DNA from 3 places in the Flavobacterium sp. S87F.05.LMB.W.Kidney.N genome. Region 1 is predicted to be linked to each of the others. Evidence: riboswitches for the same ligand, from Rfam matches in the RefSeq annotation. Region 1 holds a riboswitch; each other region holds the start of a gene.
The links. Region 1 has a riboswitch for S-adenosylmethionine ahead of EDB96_RS07105 (TlpA disulfide reductase family protein). Riboswitches for the same ligand answer to the same signal wherever they lie in the genome.
Positions count from the first base shown of each region.

Region 1 (5,415 bases):
AATTGAATTCGACAGTTAAATTGTCTAAAGGCGAAATTGGTTTTGGCGCAGAATTTAGAAATGAAAATATTCATTCTACTAATATTGGCGATCACGACCGTGAGAATGTTGGAATCTATGCCGAATACAGAACAAGTTTTACAGAAAAACTAGACGTAAATTTAGGAACTTATTTAAATTATAATTCTGATTATAAATGGCAGGTTTATCCTGGAATTGATGCTAGTTATGCCATTACAGATGCATTTAAAATCATTGGAAATGTGGGAACAAGCCAGAGAATTCCATCGTTTACAGATTTATATTTAAAGCAGACAGGAAATATTGGTAACGCCGATTTAGATTCAGAGAATGCTTTTCAAAGTGAAATTGGTTTTAAATACAATAAAAGAGCTTTAAGTTTCAATGCCAATTATTTTTACAGAAAAATAAACAATTACATCGATTGGATGCGTAACTTAACTACTCAGCCTTGGCAGAGTCAAAACACCGGCGATTTAAAAACAAACGGAATTAATTTGCGAGGTAATTACAGATTTGATTTTTCTAAAGATTCAAGATTAAATATTCTTTTAGCTTATACTTATTTAGATTCTCAATTTGAAAGTTCTCGTACCGAAGTATATTCTAAGTATCTTATTTCTTCGTTGAAACATCAAATAACAAATACGATCGATTATCAATACAGAGATTTTTCCGTATTGTTTGCAACACGCTTTGACGAAAGAATTACTGGACCTTCTTATTGGGTAAATGATTTTAGAATAAGTCAATCTATTCAAAAACTTACAATCTTTTTAGATGCGCAGAATATATTTAATGCTACTTATTATGAAGTAGGAGCGGTGCCTCTGCCTTCAAGATGGTTTACTTTGGGAGTAAAATTGGTTACTTTTTAGTTTTAAAAGCCTGTAAATCGAAATTTACAGGCTTTTTTATTGCTAATCAAACCAATTGCGGTTATATAAAATTCAATAGAAATATTGTAAAATAAACTGCTTTATAAGTAGTTACTTAGCTTTTGTAAATATTAAAACGTTTATTATGAAAGCTTTATTAAAATTAAAAGTCATATTTTATGTAGTTGTAATTGGATTGCTGTTTTCTTGTAAAAAGAATGACGGCTACAGCGATCAAATAGAAACTTCCAGTGTTCCACTTGATACAACAAATACAGAACAAGTTTCTGATACTGCAACTACATCAACCAATATTGTAACTACTCAAACGCCAACATCTGCAAATGGTAATACAGATTCTTTAAGTACAGCCGGCAGAGGAAGCGGGCCAGGAGAAAGTGCACAAGATGGGTCTACCTACACGCCTTCAAAAGGAGTGCAAAAAGACAGTGTTAAACTGCAGACGGAAAGTGCTAAAAAAAGAAAGAATAAATAATTTATTCGGTCAGAAAAGTTAAAAACTCATTTCAAAACGAAATGAGTTTTTTTATGGAGTAAAGAATTTAAAGCTATTGTATTAGGAATTACTGTTCTAAAAATAAAAATTAATTGAAATTTATTTTAGGATTAAATAATTGTTTTTCAGAGTGTTTTAAAGGGTTTTGAGCAACTCTTAAAATAAAATTTTAAAAAATATTATTAAATACTACTAATTTGATAGAATTAGTATGTATATTTGTATCACAGAAAATTTCTGAATGATACTTATCCAGAAAGACCGAGGGAATAGGCCCATTGACGTCTTAGCAACCTGTTACCGAATAAGGTGCTAAATCCTTCCACTATGGTGGACAGATAAGAAAGATTTCCTCCAAATCTGAATAAGGTCATATTTTTAAACTTTATTTTTTTAAAATGAAAACCGAATCAATCTTATACTCAGGTTACGAACTTTTGAATTTAATTTTCGAAGAAAATAGTCTTGCTTTTTTCCGAATGTGAAGACATTAAATTCTCCCCAATATTTTTTATTAAACAGCATTTTCTAGAAGCCTTTGTGACTTTGGCCTAGAATTCTTTTGTCCAATCTTAAACTAAAAATCAAAATAAAATGAAAAAAATACTATTAGGCTTTACGCTACTTTTTGGCTTTACGCAAACTCAGGCACAGGAAAATAATTTACAACTAAAAGGAACTGTTGTTGATACAGTTGTCAATTATGTTTATCTGCAAAAGTTTCATAATAAAATGTTTACCACAATTGATTCGGTAAAAGTAAAAGACGGAAATTTTAGTTTTAAAACTAAAGTGAAAACGCCAGAACTATATGGTTTAAGTGTGAATACAGAAAGCAGTCCTTTGTATATTTTTCTTGAAAAAAGCCCGATTACAGTAAAATTAAGTCCGAAGAAATATTACAGCAATTCTGTAGTCGAAGGTTCTGCTTCTCAAGATTTATTTGAAACTTACAAAAAATCAAAAGATGTAGAAATCAGTAAATTCATTACAGAAAATCCTAATTCAATTGTTTCTGCTTATGTATTGTATAGAAATTGGTCTTATAGATTATCACCAGAACAAATTAGACAAAATATTGCCTTGCTTGATAAAACCCAGCAAAATACTACTTACGTGAAAGAACTAAAAGATCTTGCCCTTGTTTTGGACGGATTAGCAGTCGGGAAAAAAGCTCCAGATTTTACTGCAAATGATCCTGAGGGAAAACCAATCCGTTTTTATGAAAATTTAAAAGGTTACACTTTAGTCGATTTTTGGGCTTCGTGGTGCGGTCCATGCCGAAGAGAAAATCCAAATATCGTAGCCGCTTATAAAGAATTTCACGATAAAGGATTCAATATTGTTGGAATCTCTTTGGATAAAAAGAAAGAAAACTGGATCAAAGGAATTCAGGATGATAATCTAACCTGGCTGCACGTTTCCGATTTACTTTTTTGGAACAGCGCCGTTGCGAAATTATATGGAATAAGAGCGATTCCTGGAAATTATTTAGTGGATTCGAACGGAATAATCGTAGCCAAAAATCTTCAAGGCGAAGAATTACAGTCGACACTTAAATCGCTTTTAGAGAAAAAAATATGAACGTTTTAAAAACGTAGAGTCAAGTCAAAATGCTTTGCTCACCAAAAAATTAAAGTTCATCAATAAAAAATTTAGTTAATTTAAAATGATCAGGAAATGAATGCTATTGAGACAGAAACACAGCCAATTGAATTAGAATGTTACTTCTCTAAATTTAGAGAAAATACAGTAGGTATAAATCATATTTATAAATCGGTATATGGAAAGCAGAATCTGCTTTACGCCGACTGGGTTGCCAGCGGAAGATTATACAATCCGATCGAAGATATTATGCTTAATAAAATGGGCCCGATGATTGCCAATACGCATTCGCTTTCAAGTCAGACTGGAAAAACGTCTACTTACGCGTATCAATATGCCAGAGATATTATTAAGAAGTCGGTTAACGCAAATGAATCTGATGTTTTAATCACAACAGGAACCGGAATGACTGCTGCTTTATCGAAGCTGCAAAGAATTATGGGACTGCGAACCAGTAATGAAGCAGATAAACCAGTAGTTTTCATCACACACATGGAACATCATTCGAATCAGGTTTCTTGGTACGAAACGAATGCCGAAGTTGTGATTCTTCCTGCCGATGAAAATAATTTGGTTGATCCTAAAATTCTTTCGGAAGAAATTAAAAAATATGCCGGCAGAAGTTTAAAAATTGGTTCGTTCACAGCATGCTCAAACGTTACTGGAATTATTACACCTTACCATGAATTGGCTAAAATCATGCATCAAAACGGCGGACTTTGCTTTGTAGATTTCGCAGCTTCGGCACCTTATGTTAAAATCAACATGCATCCAAAAGATCCAGAGCAACAGTTAGATGCTGTTTTCTTTTCGCCTCATAAATTTCTTGGCGGACCAGGAACATGCGGTATTTTGGTTTTTAATGAAAAATTATACAAATCTGAATTTCCAGATAATCCGGGCGGAGGAAATGTAAAATGGACCAATCCGCTGGGTAAATATTGTTATAGCGAGGTCATAGAAGTTAGAGAAGATGGCGGAACGCCAGGCTTTCTACAAGTAATAAGAACTGCCTTAGCTTTAGAATTAAAAGATAAAATGGGAGTTTCAAACATTAAAAACAGAGAAAAAGAACTCCTTGATCTTTGTTTTTCAAGACTTCAAAAAATAAAGGGTTTGTCCATTCTAGGAGACCTTACGACAGAACGAATTGGCTGTGTTTCTTTTGTCATCGAAGATATTCACTACAACTTAATCGTAAGACTTTTAAATGACCGTTTCGGAATTCAGGTTCGCGGCGGGTGGTCTTGTGCGAGTACATATGCGCATTATCTTTTCAATATAAATGAAAAAAAATCGGCAGAACTTACTAATGAATTATTAGAAAGAAACCAGACCAATAAACCAGGATGGGTTCGTTTGTCACTGCATCCGATTATGACAAACGATGAGGTTACATTTATATGCGATGCAATTGAGCAGATCGCTTTGCATTATAAAAAATGGAAGAAAGATTATGTCTATAATTCGGTTTCAAATGAATTTGAAAATCCAGAAATAAAAGAAACAATTTCAGAAGAAGTAAATGAATGGTTTAAACTGGAATAAGATATTCTATTACTATCACAGATTAAAGCTAACAAGTTTTTTTAAAACCTGTTAGCTTTAGTGTTAGATATTATAAAAGTAATTAGAAGTATAGTATTCTAAGAAGATCAGTAGAGGAAAATATGTTTTCGTTTGTTGCAGCGTGTAAGTAAAATATCTCAAAAAGTGTTTATATTTGAATGATTCTATTCTTTAAAGAACATTTAAAATTTCAATTTAATTCAACTCTGTATGAAGCTATTTTTTCTCAAGACAATGCTGTTTTTAATGTTCGTAACTTTTTTTTCCTGTAATACAAAAAACGAAAAACCTGAGCTAAAGCCTTATAAAGCTGGTGTGATTTTGTCTTTTGATGATGCGTACGTAGATGAGTGGGCTGAAGCTGATGCCGCTTTGAAAAAATATTCTTGGAAAGCAACTTTTAATGTCTGCAGAATAGATTCTATCGGAGAGCCTCAAATTAAAAAGCTTCTTCAAATGCAGAAAGAAGGGCATGAAATTGCCGGCCACGGTTATCATCATTATAATGCTGTGAAATTTGTACAAAAAAATGGAATAGACGAGTATATGAAGCAGGAAATAGAACCAATGATTGCTTCGATGAAAAAGAAATCTTTTAATGTTACTTCTTTTGCCTATCCTTACGGCGAAAGGTCTCAAGAACTTGATAAGGCTTTGTCGAGCAAATTTAAAATTATTAGAGGCAGGGCATTTGGAGGTGAAGTTCCTGAAAAGCAGGACAGTTATTTTAATAATTCAAAAATTGTATTTGCGTTTGATATAGATAACAGCCATATTCATTTTAGTATTCCATATCTTTTGGAGTTATTAGATTACGCCAAGAAA
Region 1 is NZ_SODX01000002.1:294,137-299,551, forward strand. Features, by position in the region: gene EDB96_RS07095 (TonB-dependent receptor plug domain-containing protein) at 1-899, shown strand, start outside; gene EDB96_RS07100 (hypothetical protein) at 1,045-1,395, shown strand; SAM riboswitch class I at 1,662-1,761, shown strand; gene EDB96_RS07105 (TlpA disulfide reductase family protein) at 2,011-3,000, shown strand; gene EDB96_RS07110 (aminotransferase class V-fold PLP-dependent enzyme) at 3,097-4,569, shown strand; gene EDB96_RS07115 (polysaccharide deacetylase family protein) at 4,801-5,415, shown strand, end outside.

Region 2 (5,415 bases), on a different contig from region 1:
CAATTTACCAAACATCATCGTATGTATTTAACAATTCAGATCACGCTGCCAATTTATTTGGTCTTGCCGAAGCTGGATTTATTTATACAAGATTAAATAATCCGACAAACGACGTTTTAGAACAGCGTCTGGCAGCACTTGAAGGCGGAATCGGAGCGGTAGTAACAGCATCTGGAGCATCGGCAATTTCTACAACATTATTGACTTTGCTAAAAGCTGGAGATCATATAGTTGCATCAAACAGCTTATATGGAGGAACTTATAATCTGCTGAAAGTTACATTACCAAGATTAGGAATTACAACAACATTTGTAGATCCTTCAAGACCAGAAAATTTTACCAAAGCGGCAAAAGAAAACACAAGAGCTTTTTTTGTTGAATCTCTCGGAAATCCAAAATTAGATGTTTTAGATTTAAAAGGAATTTCGGCAGAAGCCAAAGCATTTAAAGTGCCATTTATAGTAGACAATACAGTTGCGACACCTTACTTATTGAACCCAATTAAATATGGTGCCGATATTGTAATTCACTCCTTAACTAAATATATCGCTGGAAACGGAACTTCTTTAGGGGGCGTTATCATTGATGCTGGAAATTTTGACTGGGCAAACGGAAAATTCCCTGAATTTACCGAACCGTCTGCAGGTTACCATGGATTAGTATATCACGAAGCTTTAGGAAATGCGGCTTTTATTGCAAAAGCGCGAATTGAAGGACTGCGTGATTTTGGTTCTGCTTTGAGTCCATTTAATGCTTTTCAGATTATTCAAGGATTAGAAACACTTCCAATCCGAATCAAGAAACATAGTGAGAATGCTTTGGCTTTGGCCGAATGGTTAGAGAAACAAGATGAGGTCGTGTGGGTAAATTATCCAGGTTTAAAATCGAATAAATATTACGATTTAGCCCAAGAATATTTGCCACAAGGCCAAAGCGGAATCATTACTTTTGGATTAAAAGGTGGTTTTGATGCTGCTAAAAAAGTTGTAGATAATACAAAATTATTCTCTTTACTAGCCAATATTGGCGACACTAAATCGCTGATTATTCACCCGGCAAGTACCACACATCAGCAGTTAACAGATGAAGAACAAATCGAAACAGGAGTTTCAAAAGATTTGGTTCGTCTGTCTGTGGGAATTGAAGATATTGAAGATTTAATTGCAGATCTGCAAACTGTTTTTGAGAGTGTTTCGCTATCACAATACAGTATTAATAAAAATTAGGTTTTTTTGTTTTTTGTTTGAAAGATTGCCTTTAGTGATTGGTTATTGCTAAAGGTAATTTTTTATGAAAAGCATCATTATAAAAATTCAACCATATAAGTGATATAAGTTCATTTAGTAAAATGCACCACAGTGCGTCTAGCAATTTAACGCAAAGAAAATTAAATGAACTTATATCACTTATATGGCTAAAAAACAAAATAGTAGAAATTATGTCAAAGCTTAAAATAAACATTATCCTTTTTGGAATTGGAAATATCGGAAGTACTTTGATTAATCAGATTATTGAAAGTCAGGACTTTTTTCTTGAAAGTAAAAACGTAGATTTTCATTTTCCTATTATAACCAATTCTACAGTGGCCTTTTTCGAGAAAGAAGGTGTTGGTTATGCTTGGGAAACCAATTTTAGACAATTGGCTGTTCCTTTTAAAGTAGAAGATATTATTGAATTTGCTAAAGAAAATGAATTCGAAAACTTGATTGCTGTAGATGCAACAGCCAGTGATGAATTGGTGAAACATTATAATACGCTCATCAAAAACGGATTTAATATTGTGGCTGTCAATAAAAAAGCAAACACACTGCCGATAGACTTGTACAAAGAGCTGCGATCAAATCTTAAAAAGTATGACAAAGAGTTTTTGTATGAAACATCTGTCGATACAGGGATTCCGGTTTTGCAGACTTTAAGAGATTTGTATTATTCGGGAGAAAAAATCACCAAGATTCGAGGAGTATTTTCAGATAATTTGAGTTACGTGTTTAATAGATTTTCTTCTGAAGATGTTTCGTTTTCATCCGTTTTAAAAGATGCAAGTCTTTTGGGATTAATGAAATCAACATTCAAGGAAGATTTATCTGGAAACGACACGGCAAGAAAACTTCTAATATTGGCCAGAGAAGTTGGCAAAGATTTCAATTTCTCAGATATTCAAATACATCCTTTTATTACAGAAAATCATCTGGAACAAAATGGAGTGCTGAATAAAGAAGCAGTTGACAAATCATTTAAAATAGCAAAAATAACACAGTCTGATAATCATGTACTTCGTTATGTGGGCGAATTTGATTTTGAGAAAAATAAGCTGGAAGTCAAATTGATTTCAGAACCTGCACATTCTGCAATTGGACAATTAAAGGGCTCGGATACCATTTTTGAAATCTATACACAATCTTACGCACAGGTTCCAATTGTAATCCAAAGTGCACCGCCGTGCAAACAGGCAATTTCGAGAGGAATTATAACCGATATTTTGAAAGTAGCGGAAAGAATTAGAAATAAAGAGGCCGTTTGGTCTTAAAAACTTCGTAGAAAATAAAAAATATAACTAATGTTCTTTGATAAACTGATTCGTTAAGGAAGTTTAGAAAGCTTTAAAACTGCTTATTGATCAATTTTTTATAGTCTTTTTCTGTAAATTATTTTTGTAAGATGTTTTTCGACGTAAAAAAATCACTTTTTAACGTATTTTGTAATTAAATTCTTGAATTTTATTTGTTTAATAAAAATAATAGTTGCATATTTGTTATACCCAAAAACTACTACAATCAAATGAACTTAAAAGTCAACAAAATGTTTTGCGCCATTTCGGTTATAACCGAGGCTGGGTTGTCTATTGCTTAAAAAATTGTAAGAATACAATATATAGTAAAGCCTCCCAAAACATATTGGGAGGCTTTTTAATTTTACACAAAAATGCAGAATTTAAATAAAATACAATATAAATCACAGATGAATAAATCCTTACAGATGAACAAGATGTTTGCTGTCGCGCTTATTTGCGTGAACGTCTGTTGATACTAAAAGAATAAATGAGTTTAAAAAACTTAACCCTTTTGGTATCTGAAATTCCAAAAGGGTTTTTTTATTCCTGAAAGCGATTTAACATAAACATAAAAAAGAAATAAAGATTATAAAACGCAACTAAACTAAAACTTAATATCATGAGCACATTGAACTACTTAGCAAAAACGATTTCTACTTTGAAAAACAAAAGAACGAAAAGAAATAATCCGCCGCCGCCAGCAAACGAATTGGCTCACCCAAGGTTCGGAATTACTGAAACGGATAAAAATACCGAAAAAATAACACCAAATTCTTTGTTGTTTTTGATGTATTCAAAAGAAAATGAAACGCTTTTTATCTAAATTAAAAAGCATCGCAAAATAGGCTTCGGCCTGCTTAATTTTACTGGGCATTTCTGTTCGGTAAATTTTTGCGTATAATAGTTTTTGCTGCAATATGTTTATGAAATTTAGCAAACAGTTTCGATAAAATTTGTTTGTTAAAGAAATTAGTAGTTAATTTGCACTCGTTAAGTTCAAAAAAGTATTGAAATGTTATAAAGAAAGGACGAGGGATTAGACCCGATGAATCCTTAGCAACCCTTCGTTAATTCGAAGAAGGTGCTGCATTCTACCACGCCCAACGTGGAAAGATAACAACAAGAATTTTTCTAGTTTATACTAGTTTTTTCTTTCTAATATTTCCAGATACAAATCAGATAATACAACAGATTTGAAATTGGAAAATATACCAAACCCTATTAGCATACAAAATTTCACCACAGAAAATGGTGCGCTTTATCATACACTGCCTTTAAGTTTTACTATTGATGGTCAGCCTTTGCATAGTGCGCCTATTGTTTTGGTAAATCATGCCTTGACAGGAAACGCCCAAGTTACTGGCGAGAATGGCTGGTGGAATAACTTAATTGGTGAAGGTAAAACCATTGATACTGCTGTCTATACCATTTTAGCGTTTGATATTCCAGGAAACGGAAGCAATTCTTTCCTAATCGAAAATTATCTAGATTTTACTGCCAGAGACATTGCCCGAATTTTTATTGAAGGACTAAAAGCTTTAAATATTGAAAAGCTTTATGCCATAATTGGAGGCTCAGTTGGAGGCGGAATTGCTTGGGAAATCTTAGCTTTAGAACCAAATATCACAGAACACCTTATCCCGATTGCAAGCGATTGGAAATCGACAGACTGGCTTATTGCCAATTGTTTCCTGCAAGAACAAATTCTTAATAATTCTTCAAAACCAATCGAAGATGCGAGAATACACGCCATGCTGTGTTATCGTTCGCCAGAATCATTCAAAGAAAAATTTCAGCGTACCATCAATCAAGATCTTTTGATTTTTAATATCGAAAGCTGGCTGGCGCATCACGGAAAAAAATTGCAGCATAGATTTCAGTTAGCTTCTTATAAATTAATGAATCAGCTGCTTAAAACAATTGATATTACTAGAAATAGTGAAAGTTTTGAAAACTTACTGTCACAATCAAATGCATCAATTCATATAGTAGGAATTAATTCGGATTTGTTTTTTACAGCAAAAGAAAACGTAGAAACCTACGAAGAATTGAAGAAATTTAAAGACAATGTTTTCTACAGCGAAATTGATTCGGTTCACGGACATGACGCTTTTTTAATCGAGTACAAACAATTAGATCATTTACTTGCCGACATTTTTAAGGCAGAAACAATAAAAAAATAAAATGAAAGTATTAAAATTTGGAGGTAAATCATTAGCAAACGGAGAAGGACTTAACAAAGTTGTTTCAATCATTTCGGATAAGGTAAATCAAGGTGAAAAAATTACCGTTGTAGTTTCTGCACGCGGAAACGCAACAGATGAATTAGAATTTATTTTAAGCATTGCTGCTAAAAATGGCAGTTATAAAGAATTATTAGAGAATTTTAAAAAATATCAAATATCAGATTATCCGCATGTAGATTTATCTGAGGAATTTAATGTTTTAGACAAACTTTTTGAAGGTGTAAGTCTAATTGGCGATTACAGTAAAAAAATCAAAGATCAGATTCTATCAAAAGGAGAATTGCTTTCGGCTAAATTATTGACCGCTATTTTGATAGAAAAAGGAATTCCAGCGAATTTTGTAGATTCAAGAGAATTGCTGAAAACCGATTCTAAATTTGGTGATGCACAGCCTCTAGAACAGCTTTCAAAGAAAAACGTAGTAAATTATTTTAAAGAACATAACGGCGAAACGGTTAATATAGTTACAGGCTTCATTGGTTCCAACAACAACAACGACACAACTACTTTAGGTAGAAACGGCAGTAACTATACCGCTTCGTTAATTGCGAATTATTTAAATGCCGAAGAACTTCAAAACTTTACACACGTAGACGGAATCTACACGGCAAATCCAGA
Region 2 is NZ_SODX01000001.1:731,179-736,593, forward strand. Features, by position in the region: gene EDB96_RS03245 (O-acetylhomoserine aminocarboxypropyltransferase/cysteine synthase family protein) at 1-1,226, shown strand, start outside; gene EDB96_RS03250 (aspartate kinase) at 1,439-2,527, shown strand; gene EDB96_RS03255 (hypothetical protein) at 3,171-3,374, shown strand; SAM riboswitch class I at 3,564-3,671, shown strand; gene EDB96_RS03260 (alpha/beta fold hydrolase) at 3,751-4,734, shown strand; gene thrA (bifunctional aspartate kinase/homoserine dehydrogenase I) at 4,736-5,415, shown strand, end outside.
Region 2: another riboswitch for S-adenosylmethionine. It lies ahead of EDB96_RS03260 (alpha/beta fold hydrolase); the one in region 1 lies ahead of EDB96_RS07105 (TlpA disulfide reductase family protein).

Region 3 (5,415 bases), on a different contig from region 1:
GCAAAAGCTTGAATTAATTCTTTGTATGAAGACGGATTTAAAACAACTCTATGTAGTAGAAATTCCATACTTATCTTTTAAAAAATTCACCAAACTATTACGCTAAAACCGGCGCCACTCTTGGCTTATAATCCTTCGCAACCTCAGCCATTAATCTAATATGATCTGGAGTTGTTCCACAGCAACCTCCAATGATATTAATCAAATTGTCCTCTAAATATTCTTTTATAAAAGCCTGAGTCTGCTCTGGCGTTTCATCGTATTGTCCGAATGCGTTTGGCAATCCTGCATTTGGATGTGCCGAAACATTAAAGCTTGTATGTTGCGCTAATGTTTTTAAATATGGTTTCAACAAATCGGCTCCTAAAGCGCAATTGAATCCTACACTCAATAACGGAATATGCGAAACTGAAATCAAAAATGCTTCAACTGTCTGTCCAGAAAGTGTTCTTCCTGAAGCATCTGTAATTGTTCCTGAAACCATGATTGGAATATCTAGATTACGTTCTTCTTTTACTTCTTCGATTGCGAAAAGTGCCGCTTTTGCGTTTAATGTGTCAAAAATCGTTTCTACTAAAAGTAAATCGCAACCACCATCCATTAACGCTTCAACTTGTTCTTTGTACGCAATTCGCAAATCGTCAAACGTTACGGCTCTGTAACCCGGATCGTTTACGTCTGGAGACATACTAGCCGTACGGTTTGTTGGGCCAATTGAACCAGCAACGAAACGTGGTTTTTCTGGATTTTTTGCGGTAAACTCATCGGCTACTTGTCTTGCAATTTTTGCTGATTCATAGTTTAGCTCGTAAACCAAATCTTCCATGTGATAATCGGCCATACCGATTGTCGTTCCTGAAAAGGTATTGGTTTCTACGATATCTGCACCAGCTTCGTAATAAGCAGCGTGCACATCGCGGATCGCCTGTGGTTGTGTTAAGGATAATAAATCGTTGTTTCCTTTTAATGGATGTGGAAAATCTTTGAAACGCTCTCCTCTAAAATCTTCTTCGGAGAAATTATAGCGCTGCAACATTGTTCCCATTGCTCCGTCAAGGATTAGGATATTTTTCTTTATTGCTTCTTGTATCGTAATTGCCATATCTTTTTTTCTTTAGCTTCTAAGATACTGAGGTTCTAAGATGCTAAGTTTTTTTATTATGATTGTGAAGTTTAACCTTCGATATTTTTTTCACACTAATTCCAAAAGTGCAATATTGCATGCTAATTAGCCCCGATGGAAGCAAATATCCTTTTATTCTGGGGTTCAGAATAAAAGATATTTGTGTACAGCGGGAACTATTGACTGCAAAAATGCGCCAATGGTTCGCTCCTGATACAGAATCTGTTTCAGTAATTATTGTAAGTTGTCAGGAAAAGTTTGAGAAATACGAGTTATGTATTTGTGTTATCTATCTTTAATACTGGAAAATGTCGTATAAAGTAGAATTTAGCACCTTCTTTATGATAAAGGGTTGCTAAGGTTTCATTGGGTCTATCCCTCCGCCTTTCGTGATAACTAACAGTAATTTTAAGAACAGTGCAAAGGTATGAAATAGGCTTTCGATTTGCAAATGTTTTTTTCTAAGGTTCTGAGAGGCTAAGTCGCTAAGGTTCTAAGTTTTTCTTTTAGGATTTTTAATTTAAACAATCGAGCTCCAGAGGAGCGCAATATTTATAGAAAACAATTTACCAACTCAACAAAAGCTCCAGCGGAGCGACATATATTTCGCTCCGCTGGAGCTTTATTCATGAAATGCGCATTTCTTATCTACAAATATTTCATCCCTCTGGGATTTTTTATGTCAATAAAAAAGCCCAAACTAAAAGTTTGAGCTTTTCTATATAAAGAATCTTAGTCCCTTAGAACCTTAGTATCTTAGCACCTCCAATTAAACTATCGCCTTAACAACTGCTTTTGGAGCTTCTTTACGAGTTCCGTCGAAACCGTCTACACCAGAAACTGTTGTATATTTTAATACATACTTTTTACCTGGATTGATGATTCCGTAAGCAGCTTGACACATTAAAGTTGCTTCGTGGAATCCGCAAAGGATTAATTTTAATTTTCCTGGATATGTGTTTACGTCTCCAATGGCAAAGATTCCCGGGATATTTGTCTGGTAATCTAGTGCATTGTTTACTTTGATTGCATTTTTTTCGATTTCTAATCCCCAGTCGCCAATTGGACCTAATTTTGGAGTTAATCCGAAAAGTGGAATGAAATAATCACACTCGATTTTACGGTGTGCTCCGTTTTCTTCGATATCTAATGATTCAACGTGTTCAGCTCCATTGATTCCGATAACTTCTGCAGGCGTAATTAATTTAATTTTTCCAGCGGATTTTAATTCCTGTACTTTTTCTACAGAATCTAAAGCTCCTCTAAATTCGTTTCTTCTGTGAATTAAAGTTACTTCTGAAGCTACATTTGCCAAGAAAATACTCCAGTCTAGTGCTGAATCTCCTCCTCCTGCAATTACTACTCTTTTATCTCTGAATTTCTCTGGATTTTTGATGAAGTATTTAACTCCTTTATCTTCATAAAACTCGATATCTTCAATAAGTGGTTTACGAGGCTCAAAACTTCCTAAACCTCCTGCGATTGCGATAACTGGCGCGTGAAATTTAGTTCCTTTGTTTGACGTTACAATGAAACTTCCGTCTTCTTGTTTTTCGATTGTTTCTGCACGCTCACCTAATGTAAAACCTGGCTCAAACTGTTTAATTTGCTCCATTAATCCATCAACTAGATCTCCCGCCAATACTTCTGGAAATCCTGGAATATCATAAATTGGTTTCTTTGGATATAATTCTGAAAGCTGTCCTCCTGGTTGAGGCAGAGCATCTAAAATGTGGCATTTTAATTTTAATAATCCTGCCTCGAATACGGCAAATAAACCTGTTGGGCCTGCTCCAATTATAAGTATATCTGTTTTAATCATTATGTTGTTGTTTATAATCATTCTTAATAGTGCAAAGAAACGAATAATTTATTCTACTGACAATGATTTTTATCATTCATTTCTAAGCGATATTTTTACTCTCTATTTTTGAGTGAAGCGGTGATTTCATTCATCTTCTTCACTTTTTCTTCAAAATTGCCTTTTAAGGTTCTCCTGTATTCATTTAGGTTTTCTACCATTTGATTAATATCGTCGGGAATTATTTCTTCGAAAAATTCTCTTAGCCTTTTGGCAGTTGTCGGCGATTTTCCATTGGTCGAAATGGCGATTTTTACATTTCCTTTCGTTACGATGCCACCTAAATAATAATCACATAAGTCCGGCGTATCGGCGATATTGCAAATCAAATAACGCTTTCTAGATAAATCGTATATTCTTTTATTGACTTTTAAATCGTCTGTACAGGCAATTACCATGTGACGTTTTTTGAGCATTTTCTTTTTGAACTTTGCTTCCGTCAATTTAATTGATGGATGCCTTTCTGCTAAAATTTTAATTTCTAAATGAAAATCGGGCGCTACAACCTCAACATTTGCATTTGGACTCGATTTTAACAAAAAAGAAAGTTTTTCCAGACCTACATTTCCGCCTCCCACAATCAATACATTTAAATTGTGAAGTTTTAGAAATATTGGATATAATTCGTTTTGTTCCATGTTAATCATTTTTCATCTATTCAAAATTAGATGATTTACCCATCAAATGTTCCTAACGGCACATTTTATTGGGAACATTTTTTATTCTACCGATGAAATGTTCCTAACGGAACAATCTCTTCACGTACATTCGGTTAAAAACGGATGCTCCAATGTTGATTCCTGCGAAATTTTATCTTGTGATTTCTTTTGATAGAAATTCTTCGTAAAATCCTTTTAATTTGTTGCTTTCGCGGACAACTTCTCCAAGAACAATAATTGCTGGTGAACCTAATTCTTTTTGTTTTACAACTTCTAAAATCGAATCAACTGTTCCTACGCCAACTTTTTCTTCTGCTGTTGTTCCGTTTTGGATGATGGCAACTGGTAAATTTCCTTTGTTTTCTTTTTGAAACAAATCGATAATTTGAGGTAATTTGTGCATTCCCATCAAGATCACAACTGTTGCAGAAGATTGTGCTGCCAAAGCAACATCTGCAGATAATTTTCTATCTGAAGTTGTTCCTGTAATAGCCCAAAAGCTTTCTGAAACGCCGCGTTTTGTAATCGAAATTCCTTGACTTGCAGGAACTGCAACTACCGATGAAATCCCTGGAACAACGATTGTTTCAATTCCGAAACTTTCTGCAAAATCAATTTCTTCGCCGCCTCTTCCAAAAATAAAAGGATCTCCGCCTTTTAATCGGACTACATTTCCGTAAGTCAAAGCGTTATCAACAATCAATTGATTAATTTGATCTTGCGTGTAAGCATGATTTCCGATTCTTTTGCCAACAAAAATCTTGATTGTATTTTTAGGCGCATAATCCAGAATTTCTTCATTGGCCAAAGCGTCATATAAAACCACGTTGGCTTCAGCCAATGCTTTTACAGCTTTCAGCGTAAGTAGATCAGGATCACCCGGACCTGCACCGACTAAAGTTATTTTGGGTTTTATATTAAGCATTTGCTAATTCTTGAGCTCTGAAAGTTTCAATTTTATCAAAGAAAACTACTGCCTGAGCAATGTAATCTTTAGCGAAAGCTTCAGAAGGTTCATTTTTATTGATTTGGTAAACCAAATCTTTAAAAGTTGAGTTTAATTCTATTTTATTTTTTTCAATAAAAACGGTATCAAATAAGTCTACAATTCCTGCGTGATTATTTGTTTTTTCGTTTTCAGACAATAACAAAGCTTTTGCTCCATTTACAAATCCTGCATAAGCATGATAAATAGCATCTGACCATTTTTTCTCGTCGAAAGATTCTTGAGCCAATAGTAATTTCTCTTTAGCTTCAAACAATAAAGTTGCTACTAAATCGATCACTACTCCCGCACATTCTCCAACTCCAACTGCTTTTACGTAATTGTCTGCATTACCCCAATCTACAAAATCAGCTTCTGTTAAATTGGTAACATCTGCGAAAGGTTTTAGAATTTCATAGAAATATTTCTCTCCTTTTGCATCATAATAATTCAAGAATTTTTCTCCGTTTGCATTCGCATCATAATCATTTAAAATGGTACGCAATGCATCTGGCCCTCTGCGGCTTGGAATTTTAATTACTTTATCAGCAAAACGTCCTTCTCCGTTTCCTAATCTTCCTCCGCCTAATAAAACCTGTAGAGCCGGAGCTACCAGTTTCCCTGAATTAATAGACATCCCTTGGAACCCAATTGCAGACATATTGTGTTGTCCGCAGGCATTCATACAACCTGAGATTTTAATTTCGATTTCGCGGTTGTTTAAATACTGAGGATATTCGGCATTTAAAACTCTTTCTAATTCTTCTGCAATACCGGTACTACTTGC
Region 3 is NZ_SODX01000001.1:747,448-752,862, reverse strand. Features, by position in the region: gene EDB96_RS03335 (hypothetical protein) at 1-68, opposite strand, end outside; gene EDB96_RS03330 (homocysteine S-methyltransferase family protein) at 98-1,102, opposite strand; SAM riboswitch class I at 1,406-1,522, opposite strand; gene EDB96_RS03325 (NAD(P)/FAD-dependent oxidoreductase) at 1,893-2,945, opposite strand; gene EDB96_RS03320 (bifunctional precorrin-2 dehydrogenase/sirohydrochlorin ferrochelatase) at 3,041-3,622, opposite strand; gene cobA (uroporphyrinogen-III C-methyltransferase) at 3,795-4,568, opposite strand; gene EDB96_RS03310 (HEPN domain-containing protein) at 4,561-5,415, opposite strand, start outside.
Region 3: another riboswitch for S-adenosylmethionine. It lies ahead of EDB96_RS03330 (homocysteine S-methyltransferase family protein); the one in region 1 lies ahead of EDB96_RS07105 (TlpA disulfide reductase family protein).